DNA from 4 places in the Eubacterium ramulus genome. Region 3 is predicted to be linked to each of the others. Evidence: predicted binding sites of a transcription regulator. Region 3 holds the regulator's gene; each other region holds the start of a gene.
What was found. The regulator HrcA, encoded in region 3, represses chaperone genes, less so after heat shock. The targets are predictions, from matches to a motif close to TGTTAGCACTCNNNNNNNNNGAGTGCTAACA.
Positions count from the first base shown of each region.

Region 1 (6,025 bases), 700 kb from region 3:
TTTCCCGGCGCGACATTCAAAATATCCGAATAAGCTGGATTTACATAGAAAATCCGACTTTCTTTATCCACCGCAATCACGCCAATACTCAGATGTTCCAGAATCTGAGCCATATCCAGCGTCTGATTCCACTGATAAATAAAACGCAGACGCTCCACCTGAATAGCTCCCAGCATTTCGCCATTTTCATCCACAATACCGATATATTTTTCTTCTGTATTCAGTACGCGCTGATCAATATCCCGGATTCGAATTCCTGCTGGAAGAAAACTCTTTGTCTCAACATTCTTTCGATTCGGGTTCATAAAATGCGTAATTTCCATTGTTCCCACCAACTTTCTATCTTCTGCCTTTATTTTTAATCCACCTGTAGTATTACCACAACTTCAACAGCCGTATCGCCTTCCCCGCCAGCTTATACGTCACATTTTCCAGTTCTTTTGAGGCATGTTTCAGTTCTTCACGAATCGGGATCCCCTGCGGACAGTGCTGCTCACATTTGCCACATCCCACACACTGGGAAGCGCTGGTCGGTGTCTGCCGGAAAATCGTACATTGCATATATCCCTTTCGTGCCGTCTTTTTATTCTCACTGTAGATCAGATTATAAAAACTGAACGTGCCCGGGATATCCACATTTTTCGGACATGGCATACAATATCCGCAGCCGGTGCAGCCTACTTTCATGCTGTGGTTGATTGCATCCTTTAACTCATTGACAAAGGCAATCTCATCTTCCGTAAATGCCCCTGCCTGCGTCTCAGATGCAATCCGACAGTTCTCCCGTATCATCTCAACAGAATTCATGCCGGAAAGCACCGTCGTCACCTCCGGCTGATTCCAAAGCCAGCGAAATGCCCATTCTGCAGCACTGCGTCCGGATGGATGCACTGCCACCTTCCGTTTTGCCTCTTCCGGCAATAAATTTACCAGTTTACCTCCCCGCAACGGTTCCATGATCATTACCGGAAATCCCTTTGCTGCAGCATATTGCAAACCTTTCCGTCCAGCCTGACTGTTTTCGTCCAGATAATTGTATTGGATCATACAAAAATCCCAGTCATAAGCATCGACCAATTCACAAAAATCCTTTGTATTTCCATGATAAGAAAATCCAATCCGGTGGATTTCTCCGGATGCTTTCTTCTTTGCAATCCATTCTTCAATGCCAAGGCCTTTTAATTTTTCCCATGTTTCCAGATTCGTCAGCATGTGCATCAGGTAAAAATCAATATAATTCGTCCGTAATCTGCGCAGCTGCTCCTGAAACGTCTTTTCCAGACCTGCTGCGGACTTGATCAGATAATGCGGCAGTTTGTCTGCAATATAAATTTGCTCCCGGCAGTGATTTTTCTCAAAAATCTTTCCCATGGCTTCTTCACTGCCGCTGTAAATATAAGCGGTATCAAAATAGTTAACACCAAGCTTCATCGCTTCCAAAATCTCGGCTTCTGCTTTTTCCAGATTGATTTTGCCATTTTCTTTTGTAAAACGCATACAGCCAAAGGCAAGCATGGAAACTGGATTTTTTTCTTTGTCATATCGATATTGCATCATTATTCTCCTGTTCGTTCACGACTCGTTTTCTGCGTCATTGCTCCTCTGCGATTACATTCTTTTTGCTTCTTTACCAGCATTGTTTGCTCATCATTTACTTTTCCTGTTTCCGTAATACGGAATCGCAATTTTTCGCAACAACCACTCAAATCCATTCCAGGATAATCCCAGTGTCAGCCCCACTGAGATCAGCAGCTGCCATCCGATTTTATTAAATATCAAATCATTAAACGGCGTATACATCAGAATCAGAATGACAATTGTATGCAGCAGATAAATGCTGAGTGTATTTTTCCCAATTGTTTCAATTACCGGGAGCCGTTTTGTTGGCACCCATACAATCAAAATCCAGATCCACAAAAAAGCAATGATCCATGCCAGAATCCGTGTATACCATGTATACACACCACCATTAAAACTCTCCGTTCCCCAGAATAACTTTCTTGTACTCACTCTGCTGATCCAGATAAATCCGGCAATGATTCCAACTGCCAGAAACATCGTAGCGATTTTAGCTTCTTTCGGATTTCTCCGCTTTCCATAATGAAGGAAGAATCCGCCATCTTTTTCATAATATCCGGCAAGAAAAAACGGTAAAAAGTTCATAATTCTGGACATTGCCATAAAGTTTTCCGTATCCGGATTATAACCGATCACTATCCCAAGTACCATTGATAAAAGCAGATAAGCCACCCGGTGCCGCTTGTTTTTTGTGTCGAATACCGGCAGCAAAAGCTGATAAATGATCATTGCCATCAGATACCATAATGTCCAGCGCGGTGTAAAAAACTGCATGTCTATTTTTACCGGATGTCCCCACATGATACTGTCCAGAATGAAATCCAGTAAAAAACGAAGTAATTGAAATACGATATACAATGGAAAAATCCTTGATAAAATCTTTTTTGGTTCTACTTTTGCAAAATACCCGGATACAAAAATAAAAGCCGGCATATGGAAGCTGAAAATAATCTTATAGATAACATCCACTTCCGGTGTATCCGCAAAAGTACTGATCATATGTCCAAATACTACCAGAAAAATCAGCAATGCTTTTATGTTGTCAAAATGATAATTTCTCTCTCCAGCTATGCTTATTCACCCCTTTTTATACTTATGTACTCTCGGAATCTTTTAAGTGAAGCATTCTGAGAGTACATTACTTATCCCGTAGTGAGTATACCGTCTTTTTATAAAAACCGCAAGCAAGTTCAAGAAGTATCGCCCGCAAACGAATTCACTTTTCTGTCCCCTTATGTTTATTCCTTCTTGAAACAAGTTCAAGAAGTATCGCCCGCTAGCGGATTTACTTTTCTGTCCCCTTATGTTTATCCCTTCTTGAAGCAAGTTCAAGAAGTATCGCCCGCAAGCGGGCTTTGTTAGCACTCATTTTTAAAGAGTGCTAATTTTCTATTGACTTTTCATTTTTTGAGTATTATAGTGTATTTATGCTTTCAGAAGTCCCTCTTTTCATCAGGATTTTTGAACCAACAACGTTAATTTTTCAAAAATAATCATAAAGAAACAGGAGTGATAAGTATGAGTAACAAACACGGAAGTCTTTCCATTAACAGTGACAACATTTTTCCGATCATCAAAAAATGGCTCTATTCTGACCACGACATTTTCTATCGTGAGCTCGTATCCAATGGCTGTGATGCCATCACAAAACTGAAAAAACTTGATATGATGGGTGAATACACACTGCCGGATGATTACGAGGCAAAAGTAGAAGTACGTGTCAACCCGACAGAAAAAACATTAAAATTTATCGATAACGGTCTTGGTATGACTGCCGATGAAGTAGAAGAATATATTAACCAGATTGCATTTTCCGGAGCAACTGATTTTCTTGAGAAATACAAAGACAAATCCAACGATGATCAGATCATCGGTCATTTCGGACTTGGTTTCTACTCTGCATTCATGGTAGCTGACGAGGTTCATATCGATACCCTTTCCTATCAGGATGGTGCCACACCGGTTCACTGGGAATGTGACGGCGGTACAGAATTTGATATGAAAGACGGCAGCAAAACAACGGTCGGCACTGAGATCACCTTATTCTTAAATGAGGATTGTCTGGAGTTTGCCAACGAATACCGCGCAAGAGAAGTACTGACAAAATACTGCTCTTTCATGCCGACAGAGATTTATCTCGTAAATGAAACTGCAGAACCGGAATATGAAACCATTCTTCCGGAAGAGAAAACAGACAAAGATACCGTCATTGAGACCATTATCGAAGAAGCCAAAACAGAGGAAAAAGAAAACGAGAACGGCGAAAAAGAGATCGTAGAAGTATCTCCGCGTACCGAGAAATTAAAAATCTTAAAACGTCCTGTTCCGATCAACGATCCGCATCCACTCTGGACAAAGCATCCAAATGAGTGCACAGATGAGGACTACAAAGAATTTTACCGCAATGTATTCCATGATTACAAAGAGCCGTTATTCTGGATTCATCTGAACATGGACTATCCGTTCAACTTAAAAGGAATTCTCTACTTCCCGAAAATCAATACGGAGTATGATTCCATTGAAGGTACCATTAAGCTGTATAACAACCAGGTATTTATCGCCGACAACATCAAAGAAGTTATTCCGGAATTCCTGATGCTCTTAAAAGGTGTCATCGACTGCCCGGATCTGCCTCTGAACGTCTCCAGAAGTGCTCTGCAGAACGATGGATTTGTCAAGAAAATTTCTGAGTACATTACCAAGAAAGTAGCTGACAAGCTCACAGGTATGTGCAAGACAGATAAAGAAAGCTATGAAAAATATTGGGATGACATCAGCCCGTTCATCAAATTCGGCTGTTTAAAAGATGAGAAATTCTGTGACCGTATGAACGACTACATCCTCTTCAAGGATATCAATGACAAATATATGACACTTCCGGAACTTTTAAAAGAGAAAGAAGAAAAAGAAGCGGAAGCAAAAACTGAAAATACCGATGATAACGCTGATAATACGGATGAGCAGAAAGATACCCGTGAGACCATCTACTATGTAACAGATAAGAACCAGCAGGGTCAGTACATCCGTATGTTTAAAGAGTCTGACATGAACGCTGTTATCCTCGACCACAACATCGATACTTCCTTCATCACTCAGTTAGAGCAGCGGAATCAAAATTACAAATTCATGCGTATCGATGCTGATGTAACAGATGCCCTGAAAGAAGAAGTATCCGAGGAAGAGATGAAATCTGCTCTGAATACACTGACAGAGACATTCCGCGCCGCCCTCGGCAAAGAGAATCTGGATGTAAAAGTAGAAAAATTAAAAGACGCTTCTATCTCATCCATGATCACCCTCTCCGAAGAAGGACGCCGTATGCAGGATATGATGAAGATGTACAATATGTACGGCATGGATCCATCCATGTTCGGTGGTAACGAGACGTTGATTCTGAACGTCAACAACAAACTGGTGCAGTACATCCTTGAGCACAAAAATGGCGAGCATGTACCGATGTTCTGCAAACAGCTGTATGATCTGGCACTGCTGTCCAACCAGCCGCTTTCACCGGAAGCTATGACAGCTTTCATTAACCGAAGCAATGAGGTTATGATGATTCTGGCTGACAAATAGTCATTGACAGCATTTTATAAAATTTCATAAAAACCTATAGAAATGTAAATAGCCCCCGTATTTTAAATACGGGGGCCTTTATGTTTGTTAAACTAGGTCTATCTTTTCCTAAACTTACTCTTTATAAAACAATTCTATGCCATTTTCAGAGTACATTCCTGGCTCATTTACTCTTTCGCGGAAAAATACTGCTGATATACTTCCATAAAGGATGCACTCTCAAGCTTCAATGAAGTATCCACTGTCACTTCTGACCAGACATCCTGATTTTCTTTGGAACTGAGCTGACTCATATAATCGGCATAAGTATCTGTCACCGCATCGGACATCCGCTTCTCCAGCACATCCATCTTGTGTGCCTCAGTCAGTTCTGCATCAAATGCACTGCTGCAATAAAAAATGTAATAGCCGCCGTCAATCTCAATGATATTTGAAACACCGCCATCTGTCAGTGCAAAAAGCTGCTGTGACACATCATCGGAAAATGTCGTGCGGTTCACATTGATATCTACGGTATCCGCTTCATTCGCTGTCTGAGCCAGCGATTCAAAATCTGCTCCTGCCTGAAGCTGTGCCATATAATCCTGTGCTTTTGCCGCATCTGCAGTATAAATCTGCTTGAATTTCATCACACGGGCCTCATCATCGCTGACTTCCTGATTCACTTGTTTCTTTAAAGTCTCATACAGTTTTTCTGCCAGCACATAACGCTCATATAATTTTTTTGCCTTTTTTTCACTGAGTCCGATATAATCCCGTTCCGTATCATCCAGACCGTCCAGATAGGTCCTGGCTGCTTCTGCTACTTTTTTCTGTTCATCCTCAGATAAGGTCACACCCTTTTCAGAAGCGATCACATCCAACGTATAAA
Region 1 covers NZ_CP173382.1:849,360-855,384, reverse strand. Annotated here, with positions in the region: gene ACIRUQ_RS03855 (sigma-54-dependent Fis family transcriptional regulator) at 1-305, opposite strand, end outside; gene ACIRUQ_RS03850 (aldo/keto reductase) at 376-1,557, opposite strand; gene ACIRUQ_RS03845 (acyltransferase family protein) at 1,648-2,607, opposite strand; gene htpG (molecular chaperone HtpG) at 3,097-5,154, shown strand; gene ACIRUQ_RS03835 (peptidyl-prolyl cis-trans isomerase) at 5,322-6,025, opposite strand, start outside.
Region 1: a site for HrcA is predicted at 2,935-2,965, ahead of htpG (molecular chaperone HtpG). Genes of this name have one in related genera too.

Region 2 (6,025 bases), 870 kb from region 3:
ATCTCTCTTTTTTATTATTTTGAAAAGTATATATGCGATTGCAGCTTAATATAAAAGAACTGTTGCATCATAGATGAATCTGTGATGCAGCAGTTCTTTATATCATATTAAAAACTTATTCCTCTAAACCTTATTCTTTGTATTTTCGTATAATAATCATATAACTTATAAACAATAAAACAGCTGCGCTGGTCCAGGCACAAATTTCCGCATAAAAAATTCCGTCTTCACCGATCAGTTTTGGTAACAATAATGCAACACTGACACGCATCACAAATTCTGCAATGCCACTGGCGAGGGGAATCAGGGTATTACCTAGACCCTGAATCGCCGAACGATATACATACAGCAGATACAGTACCCATAGAAAAATTGCCATAATAAACAAATATTTATATGCAATGTCTAACACCTGTCGGATCTGTTCCGGTTCGCCGGATACAAACAGTGACAATATATTGCGTCCGAATAACACCATCACACCTGAGATCACAACAGAAGTAAGCAATGCCATATAAGTTCCGCTATGCACACCTTTCCGGATTCTCTGATATTTCTTTGCACCAAGATTCTGGCCTACATAGGTTGTAATTGCATATCCGTATGAAACGGCAGCCATCTCTAAAACTCCATATAATTTGTTTGATGCTGTAAATCCAGCCACAAACAGGAATCCAAATCCATTGACTACATACTGTACTGTAAGCCCCCCTATAGAGATGATCACATTCTGGATCGCAAGAGGAGTCGCCACTTTCAAAAGCCGCAGACTCATTGCCGGCTGTCTGTAGAAGTCCTGTTTTTCCAGTCGGATATCCGGAATTTTCCGTAACACCATCAGACAGTACAGGGCTGAAAATCCCTGTGCGATGACTGTCGCCACTGCTGCTCCGGCTACACCCCAGCCAAAAACTGCCACAAATAACAGGTCCAGTCCCACATTGATCAACGCTGCTACGGTCATTGCTATCAGTGGAGATCTGCTGTTACCCAGTGCTCGAAGAATCGCTGCAAATATATTATAAGCTGCTATGATCGGAATTCCGGCAAAGATCAGCCGAAGATATAGCATTGTCAGGTCAATGACATTATCCGGTGTCTGTAAAAACAAAAGAACATGATAAACTGCCCCTTCACTTACCGCAAGTACAATCACAGAAAGCAGTGCTGTCATGATATAGCTTTTCGCCACCGCGCATTTCAGATTTTCTTTTTCCCTTGCTCCATAAAACTGAGCTACCAGAATAGAAAAACCCTGTGTGATACCTGTCATGATACCGAACACCAGCCATACCAGCCAGTCTCCGGCGCCTACTGCCGCCAGTGCTTCAACCCCTACCACCTGTCCGACGATCATGGTATCTGCCATCGTATAAAACTGCTGAAAGATATTTCCAAGCATCAGTGGTATAGCAAAAGTAATGATCAGTTTTCCAGGTGATCCAGTGGTCATATTTTTTTCATTTGTTCCCATAAGAATCTCCTTTTTCTTCTCATCCTTGTCCGATTATTTTACATAGGACTCTGCCAAAACGCAATCCTCTATTGTATTATATGGCACATTGATATTTTTATCTACCACTTTTGGGTGACATCTTGTCACTTTGACTTGTTAATTGGATTTTTTATAGGGATAATTGTGGATTTGTAAAGAATGCTAATCAGGAGTTGTTGAATAAAGTAAAAAGAGTGAAAAATTAAAAAAAACTAAATTTATCGGAATGAGAAGTACTTGTTTATTATGATAAATTTGCTATGGCATAAGCGTTTTCAAGTTACGCAAGAAATATTGCAGTACTGTTTTCAGTAAGCTATTATGTTGTAGATAAGGGAGCGGAGAAAACTTACCTTGGCAGCGATTGTTAGCTAACAAGGTAAGTTTTTTGGCTCCTTTTTAATATAGTGTTACGCTTTACTTCATCGAAACCTGTCCTTTATACTTATTATAAAGCTCTTTGATCTGTTCCAACTCAGAGGCTGTCAGCGTATCTTTTGCGTATTGTTTTAATCCGGCAGTATCGCCGCTGGTGATGTAGGAAGAGGCTTCTTTCATTGTATCTGCAGACATATGATTTGTAATGATCTGATCTACGGTTGCACGGTCTGTATCGTTCATGGCATCAAGGATTTCCTGAGCATTGACGCCTGCAATGGCAGATGTATCAGATGTGATTTGTGACTCCAGAAGTTTTTCAGCTACAATTCCGGTGGCTTTTGTTTTTATTTTTGGTAAGGCAACAAAATAGCTAACCAGTAAAATAATCACGATAGCAAACAGAAAAACAATAAATTTTTGAAAACGGTGCCGTTTATGTGGATATGCCATAATGTAACCTCCTCTTAATGTCGGTGAGAAAATGCAATGATTCTGAGAAGAATGTAATAGACTACGTTGACCAGAATCATGTATCAAGTCTCATGTGTTGTCGATTTTACCTGTTTCTACTTATTATAGCATGTACGATGTGGCGAAACTGTGAATTCAAAGAATATTAAGGAAATCTTCAAAATAAAGAAACGATTTTTCATCTGGAAAAAGTGCTTTATGCCTTACCCTGAATATTTGCATTTGTATGTAAAAACCGTTATAATCAGAAAACAGGAAAAATGAGGTAAGAAGAAAGGAACACATACATATATGGCAGCGATTTTTTTTGATATTGACGGGACTTTATGGGACAGGGACAATAACATTCCACAGAGCACAAAAGAAGCAATTCATCAGCTTCAGGAGAACGGACATCAGACCTTCCTCTGCAGTGGAAGGACACGCGTGTTTATCAACAGTGAAGAGCTGCTCGGTATGGGATTTGACGGCATTGTCTGCGGTTGTGGCACCTTTATAGAATATAAAGGAAAAGAAATGCTGTACAAAGAGATTGACCGGGAATTATTGAAAAAGGCAGTACAGGTATTTTATGATTATGATATTGCCATGGTTATGGAAGGCCGCCATATGCTGTACATGGATGCAGACAAGATCAGCAGAGATGCATACGGAAGATATCTGCTGGAGGTTATGAAAGACTGTATGCTGCCGATTCAAGGGCATGAGGAACAGTGGGAAGCAAGTAAGTTTTCTGTTTTAATCCATGATCGGGATTATCCGGCGGTGATCGAATTATTAAAGGATGATTATGATTTTATGGTTCACGGGGATGTGGCCATGGAAGTAGTACCAAAAGGATACAGCAAAGCGAGCGGAATTGCTTTTGTATGCGAAAAACTGGGAATTGATGTAAAGGATACCTATGCATTCGGTGACAGTGCCAATGATGTAGACATGCTGGAGTTTGCCGGTGTGGGAGTTGCGATGGGGGACGGAACGGATGTGGCTAAAGAGCATGCGGACTATGTAACTAGGGGGTTGCATGAAGACGGTATTTATCATGCACTGAAGCATTTTGCATTGATTTAAAAAATGAAAAAGTGAGAAAAAGTAAGAAAAAAAGAGTATATAAGAGAAAAGTGGAAAAAATACACATATATATACGAAATTGTTTAGTTGCGATTCAGGTGTAAAAAAACTATTATATGACTATCGGTTAGCACTCAGAAGAAATGAGTGCTAATAAAACAAAAGAAAGCATAGAACTTATATATAGAATAAGGAGGAATCACATCATGAAATTAGTACCATTAGGTGACAGAGTTGTATTAAAACAGGTAGAGGCAGAAGAGACCACAAAATCCGGTCTGATCCTTACAACAAGTGCACAGGAGAAACCACAGGAAGCAGAAGTAATCGCTGTAGGACCTGGCGGAATGGTAGATGGTAAAGAAGTAACCATGCAGGTAAAACCGGGTGATAAAGTTATTTATTCTAAATATGCAGGTAACGAAGTAAAATTAGAGGGTGAGGAGTACATCATCGTAAGACAGAATGACATCCTTGCTGTAGTAGAGTAATAAAATTGAAGGAGGAAAATTATCATGGCAAAAGAATTAAAATATGGATCAGAGGCAAGAAAAGCTCTGGAAGCTGGTGTAGATAAATTAGCAGATACCGTTCGTGTTACATTAGGACCGAAAGGAAGAAACGTAGTTCTGGATAAATCTTTTGGTGCTCCACTGATCACAAATGATGGTGTTACAATCGCAAAAGATATTGAGCTTGAGGATGCATTCGAGAACATGGGTGCACAGCTTGTAAAAGAAGCAGCTACAAAGACAAATGATGTAGCAGGTGATGGTACAACAACCGCTACCGTTCTCGCTCAGGCAATGATCAAAGAGGGAATGAAAAACCTGGAAGCAGGTGCAAACCCAATCGTTATGAGAAGAGGTATGAAGAAAGCAACTGAGGCTGCTGTAGAAGCAATCGCAGCTATGAGCCAGAAAGTTGACGGAAAGAACCATATCGCGAAAGTTGCAGCAATCTCCGCTGGCGACGAGACAGTAGGAAATATGGTAGCAGATGCTATGGAGAAAGTTTCCGCAGACGGTGTTATCACAATCGAAGAGTCCAAGACAATGCAGACAGAGTTAGACTTAGTAGAAGGTATGCAGTTTGACCGTGGATATATTTCTGCATACATGGCAACTGATATGGATAAAATGGAAGCAAACCTGGATGAGCCATACATCCTGATCACAGATAAGAAGATTACAAACATTCAGGAGATTTTACCATTGTTAGAGCAGATCTTACAGACAGGTAAAAAATTATTAATCATTGCTGAGGATATCGAGGGTGATGCATTAACAAACCTGATCGTAAACAAATTACGTGGAACAATCACTGTTGTCGGCGTAAAAGCACCGGGATATGGTGACAGAAGAAAAGCAATGCTGCAGGATATCGCAATCCTGACAGGTGGTACTGTAATTTCTTCCGAACTTGGTCTGGAATTAAAAGATGTAACATTAGATCAGCTTGGTCAGGCAAAATCTGTTAAAGTTCAGAAAGAGAACACAATCATCGTTGACGGTGAGGGTGATTCTGAGGCAATTAAAGCAAGAGTTGCTCAGATCCGTGCAGAGATTGAGACAACTACATCTGATTTCGACCGTGAGAAACTGCAGGAGAGACTTGCGAAGATGGCAGGCGGCGTAGCAGTGATCCGTGTAGGTGCAGCTACAGAAGCAGAGATGAAAGAAAGCAAACTGCGTATGGAAGACGCTCTGGCAGCTACAAAAGCAGCAGTAGAGGAAGGAATCATTGCAGGTGGCGGATCTGCATACATCCATGCAACAAAAGAGGTTGCAAAACTTGCTGAGACACTGGAAGGTGATGAGAAGACAGGAGCAAAAGTAATCCTGAAAGCTCTGGAAGCTCCGTTATTCTACATTTCCGCAAATGCAGGTCTCGAAGGTGCTGTCATCATCAACAAAGTTCGTGAGAGCGAGCCGGGTGTCGGATTTGATGCAGCAAAAGAAGAGTATGTAAACATGGTAGATGCAGGAATCCTTGATCCTGTAAAAGTTACAAGAAGTGCATTACAGAACGCAACAAGCGTTGCTTCTACATTATTGACAACAGAGTCTGTTGTAGCAGACATCAAAGAGCCAGCTCCGGCAATGCCGGCAGGTGGTGCACCGGGAATGGGAATGATGTAATTCAACAGCTCACATATGCCCTAACAAAAAAGCCGTCCGCATGCTTGCATGTGGGACGGCTTTTTGGATCTCTTTTTCACAACATATCGTTTAGCCAATTATATCGGCGAGCGGACAGATCTGTACGTCATTTTCAGTAAGTACTTTACGGATTTTTTCTACAAAAAGCAATGCTTTTTCGCCATCTCCGTGTACACATACAGAATCAGCCTGAATCGGAATATCTTTTCCGGTGACAGCAGTGACAACGCCTTCTTTTACCATACGGATGACACGGGCAATAGCCTCATCTTCATCTGTGATCATGGCGCCTTCTTTGCGACGGTTTACTAACGTACCATCTTCTTCATATCCGCGGTCAGCAAATACTTCACTGGCTGCTTTTAAGCCACAGTCTTTTGCCGCACGGATCATTTCACTTCCAGATAATCCCATAACAATAATTTCAGGATCATAGTCGTGGATC
Region 2 covers NZ_CP173382.1:682,054-688,078, forward strand. Annotated here, with positions in the region: gene ACIRUQ_RS03115 (MATE family efflux transporter) at 131-1,474, opposite strand; gene ACIRUQ_RS03120 (hypothetical protein) at 1,913-2,326, opposite strand; gene ACIRUQ_RS03125 (Cof-type HAD-IIB family hydrolase) at 2,639-3,418, shown strand; gene groES (co-chaperone GroES) at 3,625-3,909, shown strand; gene groL (chaperonin GroEL) at 3,934-5,559, shown strand; gene ACIRUQ_RS03140 (LamB/YcsF family protein) at 5,650-6,025, opposite strand, start outside.
Region 2: a site for HrcA is predicted at 3,544-3,574, ahead of groES (co-chaperone GroES). Genes of this name have one in related genera too.

Region 3 (6,025 bases):
ATGCTTCTTTCGCCTCTGCACTCAACGATGTCGGAACCTGTACCACCAGAGTAACATACTGATCGCCACGAATATTTTTGTTGCGCAGAGACGGAACACCTTTGCCTTTCAGACGGATTCTTGTATCTGTCTGAGTACCTGGTTTCACTTCATAAATCACATCACCATCTACGGTGCTGATTCTTGTTTCTCCTCCTAACACTGCCTGAGCAAAAGAAATCGGTGCAGTAGAAAAGATATTCATATCCTGACGCTGGAAGATCGGATGTGAAGATACAATAACCTCTACCAGCAGATCGCCACGCGGTCCTCCATTGACACCCGGCTCACCTTTTTCACGGATGCGGACACTCTGTCCGTTATCGATTCCGGCAGGAATAGACACTTTGATCTTCTTTCTGCTGGAAGTATAACCGGTTCCGCGGCATGAAGTACATCTATCTTTGATAATTTTGCCGGATCCGTTACATTCCGGACAGGTCTGAACGTTCTGAACCATGCCGAACAGAGATTGCTGGGAAAATACAACTTTACCTTTTCCACCGCATTTTGTACAGGTCTCCGGAGAAGTTCCAGGTTTTGCTCCGGTTCCGCCACAGGTAGTACATTCATCCTTCAGCACCATATCAATTTCTTTTTCACAGCCAAACACTGCTTCCTCAAAAGTAATACGGACACTGGTTCTCAAGTTGGCACCTTTCATTGGACCGTTAGACGCACCTCTTCTGGAACCGCCGCCGAAGAAGTCACCAAAAATATCACCAAACATATCGCCAAAATCCATGCCGGAAAAATCGAATCCGCCTGCACCTGCACCGCCGGCTCCACCATCAAATGCAGCATGACCAAACTGATCATACTGTCGTCTTTTTTCTGAGTCACTCAGTACTGCATATGCCTCCGAAGCCTCTTTGAATTTTGCCTCTGCCTCTTTGTCTCCCGGGTTTGCATCCGGATGATATTTTTTGGCCAGCTGACGATATGCCTTTTTAATTGTGGCATCGTCCGCGCTGCGATCTACGCCGAGCACCTCGTAATAATCCCTTTTCTGTTCTGCCATATCTGAACTCCATCCCTTATGTTAATTTTTCGTATCTTTTTGTCTCAATCCACAGTCAAACATCGGCTGAGATTAATCCAACAATGCACCAGAAGGCATTCTGCCCTCTGGTGCGTTATTTATCTCAGTCGAGAAGACTCCCACTTCTGCAAGGTGAGTAATAACATTTGCTGCGATGATCTGTATATTTCAGTCCTGATTAAACTTCTTTATAATCAGCATCTACCACATCATCATCCGCACCGCCTGCTGTCTGCTGACCAGCACCTGCGTTCATGTCCGGACCTGCACCTGCTGCACTCTGTGCGGCCTGTGCCTGCTCATACATTTTTGCAAATACCTGCTGCGCACTTGCCATCAGTTTCTCTTTTGCAGCTTTCATCTCATCTAACTCTGCGTCTGTCATCTTGTCAGCTTCCGGATGAGCCTCAAGGAGTGCTTTTAATGCATCCAGATCTGCCTGTACCGGAGCTTTCTCAGCATCAGATACACCTGCACCAACTTCCTCAAGTGCTTTCTCTGTCTGGAATACGAAGGAATCAGCATCGTTTCTTGTATCGATCGCGTCTTTTCTCTTCTTATCCTGAGCCTCAAACTCTGCAGCTTCTTTTACAGCTTTATCGATCTCATCATCAGACATATTGGATCCTGCTGTGATTGTGATATGCTGCTCTTTGCCTGTTCCAAGGTCTTTTGCAGATACATTTACAATACCGTTTGCATCGATATCGAACGTAACCTCAATCTGCGGAACACCACGACGTGCTGGCGGGATTCCATCCAGACGGAACTGCCCAAGAGATTTATTATCTCTAGCGAACTGACGTTCACCCTGTACTACGTTAATATCTACAGCTGTCTGGTTATCTGCTGCTGTGGAGAAAATCTGGCTCTTTCTTGTCGGGATTGTTGTATTTCTCTCGATCAGTCTTGTAGCTACACCACCCATTGTCTCGATGGATAAGGAAAGTGGAGTTACATCAAGCAGTAATACTTCACCGGCACCAGCATCGCCTGCAAGTTTACCACCCTGGATAGAAGCACCGATTGCTACGCACTCATCTGGGTTCAGTGATTTACTTGGCTCTTTGCCAGTCAGCTGTTTTACTTTATCCTGTACAGCCGGGATACGTGTAGAACCACCTACTAACAGTACCTGACCAAGTTCAGAAGCTGTGATACCTGCATCTTTTAACGCGTTCTGTACTGGAACTGCTGTTCTGTCAACCAGGTCACGTGTTAACTCATCAAATTTTGCTCTGGTAAGGTTCATATCGAAATGTTTCGGTCCCTCAGCAGTAGCTGTGATGAACGGAAGGTTGATGTTTGTTGTTGTTGCAGAAGAAAGCTCTTTTTTCGCTTTCTCAGCGGCTTCTTTTAATCTCTGAAGAGCCATTTTATCTGTAGAAAGATCTACACCTTCCTGTTTTTTGAACTCTGCGATCATATAATCTGTGATTTTCTGGTCGAAGTCATCACCACCAAGTCTGTTATCACCTGATGTAGATAATACTTCAATGACACCATCACCGATCTCAATGATAGATACATCGAATGTACCACCACCAAGGTCATAAACCATGATTTTCTGCTCTTTTTCATTGTCCAGACCATATGCTAAAGCTGCTGCTGTCGGCTCATTGATAATACGTTTTACATCAAGTCCTGCAATCTTACCAGCATCTTTTGTCGCCTGACGCTGAGCATCGTTGAAATATGCCGGAACTGTGATAACAGCTTCAGATACTTTCTCGCCTAAGTAGTTCTCAGCATCTGCTTTTAATTTCTGAAGGATCATTGCGGAAATCTCCTGCGGAGAATATTTCTTTCCGTCGATCTCTTTCTTGTAATCTGTACCCATCTCTCTCTTGATAGAAGAGATTGTTTTCTCTGCGTTTGTAACAGCCTGACGTTTTGCCGGCTCACCTACCAGTCTCTCACCTGTTTTTGTAAAAGCTACCACTGACGGTGTTGTTCTTGCTCCTTCTGTATTTGCTACAACTACCGGTTTACCACCTTCCATAACTGCTACGCAGCTGTTTGTTGTTCCTAAGTCAATACCAATAATCTTGCTCATAATCGTGTCCTCCTATATATTGTTTCCTGAATTAGCTTGTTTTTATATTTAACGAATAATCGTTAATGGCAATATCAATTAGCTACTTTTACCATGCTGTGGCGAACCACGGAATCACGGTATGTGTAGCCTTTCTGGAATTCTTCTGCGATGATGTTCTCACCGAATTCCTCATCCTCGACATGCATAACTGCATTGTGCAGATTCGGATCAAATTCCTGTCCAACTGCCTCAATCGGTTTTACTCCTGCTTCCTCCAGCACAGTCATCATCTGCTTGTAGATTTTTTCCATACCTTCCACGAAAGGAGTTCCTTTTTCTTCCTCTGTGACAGCTGCAAGACCACGTTCGAAATTATCAACAACCGGAAGTATTTTTTCTACGATACTTTTTGCACCGGTCTCAAACATCTGTGTCTTCTCTTTTTCTGTCCGTTTCCGGAAGTTATCAAACTCAGCCATCTGTCTTCTGACTCTGTCTGTAAGTTCTTCGATTTTCTCATCTTTTTTGTCTTTCTTCTCTTTCTTTTTGAAAAAAGACCCTTTTTCTTTCTCAGTTTCCGGTTCTTCTGCTACAGCCTCCTCGGCTTCTTCTACGGTTTCTTCCTCTGCTGTATCATTTATTTCTTCATTTTCTAAGATTTCTTCTTCCATCTCTTCCGGACTGATGTTTTTATTCTCTGCCATCGAAATCCCACCTTTCCGCTTTCATCATTTTTAATGACTACTCATCTGTCTTTTTAAATATATCATCCAGCTGAACCTTTAAGGTTCGCAGGTTGTCAACCACTTTTTCGTAATCCATACGTTTCGGTCCGACGATTCCGACGGTTCCCCGGATTCCTTTTCCAAGATCGTAGGTGGCTGTCACCACACTGCAGTCTTTCATTCCCTGCATCGGGCTTTCATTTCCGATGTATACCTGAATGCCGGTTCCCGGATTTCCGTTTTCTTTGTCAGCAGTGAACAGATCCTTGAATTCCTGCTTTTCTTCAAAAGCACTGATCAGTTCGCTTGCCCGTTCCGAATCACTCAATTCCGGATATTTGAAAATATTTGTTGCTCCGCTGGTGTAAATCTCAAGGTCTTCATCTTCCTGAATGGCCTGAGCAACTGCATCCAGCACATCGCTTACCATGGCACTGTGAATACCTGCCTGCTCCTTCAATCTGGAGATGGTTCCAAGGTTGATCTCCTCAAGGGCAAGACCATTTAAACTTCCGTTCAGCAAAATGTTTAACTTCAACATTGTCTCCTGATTCGGTGTCTCACTTGTATGAATGATCTTGTTCTTTACGATGTTGCCATCCAACATGATTGTTGCCAGAACCTGGGAATCATCTACCGCGGAAAGCTGAATAAATTTGACTTTTCCGTGGTGGGTCTGAGGTGCGGATACGACAGTTGCATAATTGGTATTTACTGCCAGCATCTTTGCGATCTGTTTTAAAACAAATTCCATGCGTTCTGTCTTCTCAATCACAAATTCCTTCATGTCGGAAATCTCATGATCTTTCTCCTCCATCAGATGATCCACATAAAAGCGGTACCCTTTATCCGATGGAATACGTCCTGCCGAAGTATGCGGCTGAACGATGTATCCAAGTTCCTCCAGATCTGACATCTCATTACGGATCGTTGCGGAACTGAGGTTCAGATCAGACGCTTTTGCGATCGTTCTGGAGCCAACCGGCTCACCCGTTTCCAGATAAGTCTGAATGATTGCATGTAAAATTTTCGTTTTTCTTTCGTCCAATCCTTCGCTCATGTATTTCATGCTCCTGTAATTGATGCTTTTTCTTTGTTAGCACTCGACTGTTTGGAGTGCTAATATCTTCATTACCTAATGTAGCACTATCGTTTTTCTTTGTCAACATCTATTTTTATTTTTTTCATATTTTTATTTTTTCTACGTTTTATAAGCAGAACAACTCACTTAGAAAGCCCCCGGGTGCACATTCTATCTTACTTCTTATTTTTTCTATTCGATACGATTCTGCTGATGATCATAAAAAATTACAGTAAAAACTCCGCCAGCACATAGTTGCTGACATCTATACCATGCTCCGTCAGGCGCACATAACCTGCTACCTCTTCGATTAGCTGTTCTCCCTTTAATTTTCGAAGTACCTCGCCATAGACACTGTTCAGTGTGACCTGAAATTTTTTTTCAAACTGCTGTCGGGAAATTCCTGCCATCAGACGAAGGCCCAGAAACATAAATTCTTCCATCTCAGATTTTTTGTCTAAAGTTTCTATGTGAATATGATGCCCTGTCTGGGTTAATCCAGTTTCTTCCTGTAACTGGATTGTTTCTGCTATACGTTCATGCTGACCTTCACATTGTGGTGAATACTCCTGCTCAAGATACGTCTTCAGTTCCGATGTATTCTGAAACCTCTGATGCTCCACCAGAGAAGATGCTCCCAGTCCCAGTCCCAGATAATCTTTCCTGGTCCAGTAGCCGCAGTTATGCCGGCATTCGTATCCTGGCTTTGCATAATTGGATATCTCATACCGCTCATACCCTTTTGTGTGTAAAAAAGTTTCCGTCAGTTCATACATCTGCCGTTCTACGTCTTCCTCCGGAAGCAGTCTCGGATGACCACCTTCCTCCCGAATCCGTTCATCTTCCGCAAAACGCTCGTAAAATGGTGTGCCTTCCTCGATGATCAGACTGTACGCAGAAATATGCTCCGGGCGCAGTGCTGTCACTTTCTGCAATGTATCCTGCCAGCTTTTCAGCGTTTGTCCCGGCAATGCTGACATCAGATCTACATTGATATTCCGAAAACCGGCTTTTCTCGCCAGATCATAACTTTCCAGGAACTGTGCAAAATTGTGGATTCGTCCCAGAAGATGCAATTCTCTGTCATCCGCGGACTGCAG
Region 3 covers NZ_CP173382.1:1,553,577-1,559,601, forward strand. Annotated here, with positions in the region: gene dnaJ (molecular chaperone DnaJ) at 1-1,060, opposite strand, end outside; gene dnaK (molecular chaperone DnaK) at 1,260-3,137, opposite strand; gene grpE (nucleotide exchange factor GrpE) at 3,212-3,823, opposite strand; gene hrcA (heat-inducible transcriptional repressor HrcA) at 3,861-4,904, opposite strand; gene hemW (radical SAM family heme chaperone HemW) at 5,153-6,025, opposite strand, start outside.

Region 4 (6,025 bases), 1.1 Mb from region 3:
TATCACCGTTTTCATCAATACCTTCCAGCAGATGCGCAGATCCAAGGTTGGAGGTCATAATGATGATGGTATTTTTAAAATCTACGGTACGACCCTGGGAATCCGTAATACGACCGTCATCCAGAACCTGTAACAATACGTTAAAGACATCCGGATGTGCTTTCTCTACCTCATCAAACAGAACGACGGAATATGGTTTTCTACGAACAGCTTCGGTCAGCTGACCACCTTCATCGTAACCTACATATCCTGGAGGTGCTCCGATCAGTCTGGATACGGAGTATTTCTCCATGTATTCACTCATATCAAGTCGAACCATGTTGGATTCATCGTCAAACAGGCTTGCAGCCAGAGCTTTTGCCAGCTCGGTTTTACCAACACCGGTAGGTCCAAGGAAGAGGAATGAACCAATCGGCTTACTCGGATCTTTGATTCCGGCTTTGGAACGGATGATCGCTTCGGTTACTTTTGTAACACCCTCATCCTGTCCGATGACACGTTTGTGCAGTTCTTCGTCCAGATGTAAGGTTTTGTTACGTTCACTCTCGGTCAGTTTTGCAACCGGGATTCCTGTCCAGCGGGAAATGATTCTTGCGATTTCGTCTTCGCTGACACTCTCATGCACCAGTGACATATCTTTATTTTTCACGATTTCTTCTTCGTGCGCCAGTTCTTTCTCCAGTTGTGGTTTCTTTCCATATTGCAGTTCTGCTGCCTTTTCCAAATCATAATTCTGCTGTGCGGTCTGGATTTCTTTGTTCAGTGCTTCCAGTTCCTCACGCAGCTTCTGTACACGCTCAACGGCTTTCTTCTCGTTGTCCCACTGTGCTTTCTTTGTCTGGAATTCACTGCGCAGCTCTGCCAGCTCTTTCTGAAGATTCTCCAGACGCTCTTTGCTCAGATTGTCTTCTTCTTTCTTCAAAGCGGTTTCTTCAATCTCCAGCTGCATTACTTTACGGTTCAGTTCATCCAGCTCTGTCGGCATGGAATCCAGCTCTGTCTTGATCAGTGCACAGGCCTCGTCCACAAGGTCGATGGCTTTATCCGGCAGGAAACGGTCAGAAATGTAACGGTTAGATAATACAGCTGCTGAAACCAGCGCACCATCTGTAATTTTTACACCATGGAATACTTCATAACGCTCTTTCAGACCACGCAGAATGGAAATAGTATCTTCCACCGTCGGCTCATCTACCATAACCGGCTGGAAACGACGCTCCAGTGCAGCGTCTTTTTCGATATATTCACGGTACTCATCCAGTGTAGTAGCACCGATACAATGCAATTCACCTCTTGCCAACATTGGTTTTAACATGTTGCCGGCATCCATGGCTCCGTCCGACTTTCCTGCACCAACGATCGTATGCAGCTCATCGATAAAGAGAATGATCTTGCCCTCGCTCTTCTTTACTTCATCCAAAACAGCTTTCAGACGTTCCTCAAATTCGCCTCTGTATTTTGCACCTGCAACCAGTGCACCCATATCAAGGGCAAATAATTTCTTGTCTTTTAATCCTTCCGGAACATCTCCGCGAACGATACGCTGTGCCAGTCCTTCAACAACGGCAGTCTTACCAACACCAGGCTCACCGATCAGAACCGGGTTATTCTTTGTCTTTCTGGAAAGGATACGGATAACGTTTCGGATCTCACTGTCACGTCCGATGACCGGATCCAGTTTCTGATCTCTTGCACGTTCTACCATATCGTAACCATATTTTTCCAATGTATCATAAGTAGCTTCCGGATTGTCGCTTACAACTCTCTGGTTGCCACGGACAGTGGATAATACCTGGAGGAATCTGTCTCTTGTGATTCCATATTCACGGAAAATCTCTTTGATCGCCGGGTTCGGATAACGGATCATACTCAAAAACAGATGCTCTACAGATACATACTCATCGCCCATCTGCTTTGCTTCGTCCTCGGCGCTGATCAATACTTTGTTCAGCTGCTGACCGACATAAACCTGTCCGCCGGAAACTTTCACTCTCTTTGCCAGATGATCTTCCGCATTGTTCATGAAATGCTGTTTGTTGATCTCCATCTTTTCAATCAGCATCGGGATCAGACCATCTTCCTGACGCATCAGGGCTACCAGCAGATGCTCCTGCTCGATTTCCTGATTACCATATTCATAAGCTAATTTCTCGCAATCCTGGATTGCCTGCATAGATTTCTGTGTAAATTTCTGGATATTCATAAAAACCCCTCCTTTCCGGGTGTTTCTACTATTTTCATACTTTTGTTCTATTTGTTGTATAACGCTTTTCTTTGCGTTAAGTATGTTATACCATATGTTATTAGCCGAGTCAAGAGGTGAGTGCTAATTATTTTGTGAAAAATTTGTGTCCCTCTTTTGCAAAAGAAAAAGCACTGTAAAACCAATAATTCAACAGTTTTCAGTGCTTTTTTCATGTTTTTCCTATGAAATTTTCCTCAGACACCTATATAAGCGAAACTTAAATTAAATCTCTTTCAGACAATTCAATTTGGATATTCACCAACTGTGGATTATTTCTCAGTGCACCAGTTTCCAACTTACCGCCTGCTGCCTTGCATCCACAAATCTCTTATAAATACCTTCCTGCTTCATTAGTTGCTCATGTGTTCCCTGCTGTGCAATTCTTCCTTTTTCAACAACCACAATCTGATCTGCATGTCTGACCGTTTTTAATCTGTGGGCAATCATAATAATCGTTTTTTCCTTTGTAAGTGCATCTACTGCATTCATCAGATCCTTTTCATTCTCAGGATCAACATTGGCCGTTGCCTCATCTAATATAACGATTGGTGCATCCTTCATGATTGCTCTGGCTATCGAGATCCGCTGTTTCTCACCGCCGGAAAGTGTGGCTCCGCCTTCTCCGATCACTGTGTCATATCCATTCGGAAGTTTGCTGATGAAATCGTGACAGCACGCTTTCTTTGCCGCTTCCACCACTTCCTCATGGCTTGCATCCTGACGTCCGAATTTAATATTATTCTCAATGGTATCTGCAAACAAATACACAGACTGAAATACAAATGAAAAATTACTCATTAAACTATTCATGCTATAGTCTTTTACATTCACGCCTCCAAGCATCACTTCTCCGGAATCCACATCCCAGAACCTGGCAATCAGATTGCAAAGTGTTGATTTTCCTCCACCAGATGGTCCAACGATTGCTGTCGTCGTTTTCTGCGGAATAGAGAGCGATATATCATCAATGATCTTCCGTTTGTCATAAGAAAACGAAACATTAGAAAGTCTGATATCGTAATTTTCCGGCTGTATTTCTTTACCGTCAATATCCATGGTATCCAGTTCCAGTATTGCATTTGCTTTATCTACACATACACTTACCACATGTAAAAGGGATGAATAATTTCCTGCACATTCCAGACTGGCATAAAGCATAAATGCTGAAATTGTCATACCGATCGCATAGACCGCACTCATAGTTCCATTAATATAAAAATATGCACTGCATGCTACAATCACTGCACCTGTGATTTTTGTTATCACACTTTGCAGAAAATGATAGGGAACAAACAACATCTCCATCTTTGTATTGATCTTTTCACATGCTTCATTTGCATCATTTAATCTCTTTGCCTTTTTTCCAAGCAGATTGTATGATTTTACTTCTGATATTCCCTGCAGATACTCCATGATCTGGTTTACAAGCTCTGTATCGCATACCACTTTTTGCTCTGAATCTTTTTTCCCTGTATTCTGCATCACAGAATTGACTCCAAAGAAAATAAGTACTCCTGCTACGGCGATCAATCCGATTCTCCAGTCAAAAAGAAACAACATCAGAATGATCATGGATGTTTCCAGAATTCCCTGCATGGTCAGCATGACCACTCTCGCAGCCACATCGCCAAGTATTTCCATTGTATTGGTTGTAATGGAAGAAATTTCCCCGATACTATTGGAATTGAAATACCCCATCGGCAGATATCGCAGATGTTCTGCAATCTTGATTCTCATAAAAGCACTTGCATTATATCCTCCCTCTGTCTGAAGCACTGTAGAGTATCTCTTGCAGATTACGTCGACTACAATTGCAAGAACCATAATCGCAACGGAGCCTCCAATATATTTTCCTGTCGATTTCCCACTCAGCAGACCAATCAGTATGTACATAATAGCCGGAATCTTCATTGCTGAGGCAAGAGCCTCTATGAGTCCGATCACTATCGACAGTTTAAATTTATTGCCATTTTCCCTGCCTGAAAAATGAAAGAATTTTGCCAGAATCCCAAACATATCATTCTCCCTCCTTCACCGTATCTTTTACAGAAATATGGGCATTCCACATTTCCTTATAAAGCGGGCATGACACCAGAAGTTCCTCATGTGTGCCATGTGCTGTTACATTTCCATCATTTACAACAAAGATCTGGTCACTGTCCTTAACAGTAGAAAGTCTGTGTGCGATTACGATCAGTGTCTTCCCTGCTACCAGTTTTGCGATAGAATTCTGCAGAATTGCCTCATTTTCCGGATCTGTGTAGGCAGTTGCCTCATCAAGGATCACGATCGAAGCATCCTTTAACATTGCTCTTGCAATGGAGATACGCTGCCTCTCGCCACCTGACAGATGTCCTCCTGCACCTCCTACAACCGTATCAAATCCATTCTCCAACTGCATGATAAATTCATAGCATCCACTTTTCTTTGTCACCTCGATGATCTGTTCATCTGTAGCATCCGTATTTCCCTGTCTGATATTTTCACGGACTGTTTCATTAAACAGATAATTGTCCTGTGCAACATATGCAATTTTCCGATTAAAATCTGCAAATGCCAGTTCTTTGACATCAACTCCACCGATTTTGATGCTTCCGGAATCCACATCCCACAGGGACGCAATCAGCTTTGCGATGGTCGACTTGCCGCTTCCGGAAGGTCCTACGATTGCATTTACCGTTCCTGCTTTCAGCTCCATAGTTACTCCGTGCAGGATTTCTTTGTCGTGATAACCAAATCTGACATCTTCAAGAGTAACGGAGTTATCTTTTGGAACACATTTACTTTTCTCTGGACGTTCCAGTTCCGGTTGTTCCAGAATTCCTGCCACTTCACCAACAATCACTCCGATCTTGCCAAGATCATCTGTATAGGAACCCACTGTGATCAACGGTCCAACGATTCCAAGTGATAAAATAATGCAGATGACAAAATCTGAAATCGCAAGTGTTCCATTGGCTACATAATGTGCCCCAAACGGCAATACCGTAAGAAGCGTATAAGGTGTGACCACCATCATCAGTCCATGAAAGATCGAGCACCGTTTCATCCAGGAAATAAAGGAATCTGCATAAGCCATAGCCGCCTTTGTAAATTTTGCATAAGAACTTTCTGTCTTTCCAAATGCCTTGATCACTTCGATTCCGTCAATATATTCCACTGCCGCATCATTCAGATCTTTTGTTGTCTGAACCGTTCTCTCGAAGCTTGGTTTATAATCCAGCATCATTCCAAAATAGGAAAGAAATCCCACTATAACCGGCACCAATGACCAGAGTGCCAATCTCCAGTCTGTCAGGAAGAAATAAATCAAAATCACAATCGGTGCCAGCAGATTGGACGTGAATTCCGGGACAATATGCGCCAGTGTTGTCTCGATACTGTCGATTCTTTCCACCATAATATTTTTAAATGTACCGGAAGGTGTGTCTTTCACATAGCCAAGAGGTACCCGCGCCAGCTTGTCACAGCAGGATTTTCTTATATTTGCAAGTACTGCAAACGTTGCTTTATGTGACAATGCTGTCGAAAGTGAATGAAGCAGTTCTGCAATGATAAACGATAATGCAATCAGAACCGCTTTTGCAAGATATATTTCAAACTCCTTTTCACCATTTAAAAACAGCTTTACTACATCTGCAATAATAAAATACGGCAAAATCTTAAAAATCACATTTCCTATTGCAAATAACACACTCCACACATAGGCAATTCTTTTTTGTCCGGCCCACGTCAGGATCCAGCTGACTGCCGACTTCTTTTTTTCTTTCACATCTTTTC
Region 4 covers NZ_CP173382.1:431,144-437,168, reverse strand. Annotated here, with positions in the region: gene clpB (ATP-dependent chaperone ClpB) at 1-2,203, opposite strand, end outside; gene ACIRUQ_RS02035 (ABC transporter ATP-binding protein) at 2,522-4,261, opposite strand; gene ACIRUQ_RS02030 (ABC transporter ATP-binding protein) at 4,263-6,017, opposite strand.
Region 4: a site for HrcA is predicted at 2,302-2,332, ahead of clpB (ATP-dependent chaperone ClpB). Genes of this name have one in related genera too.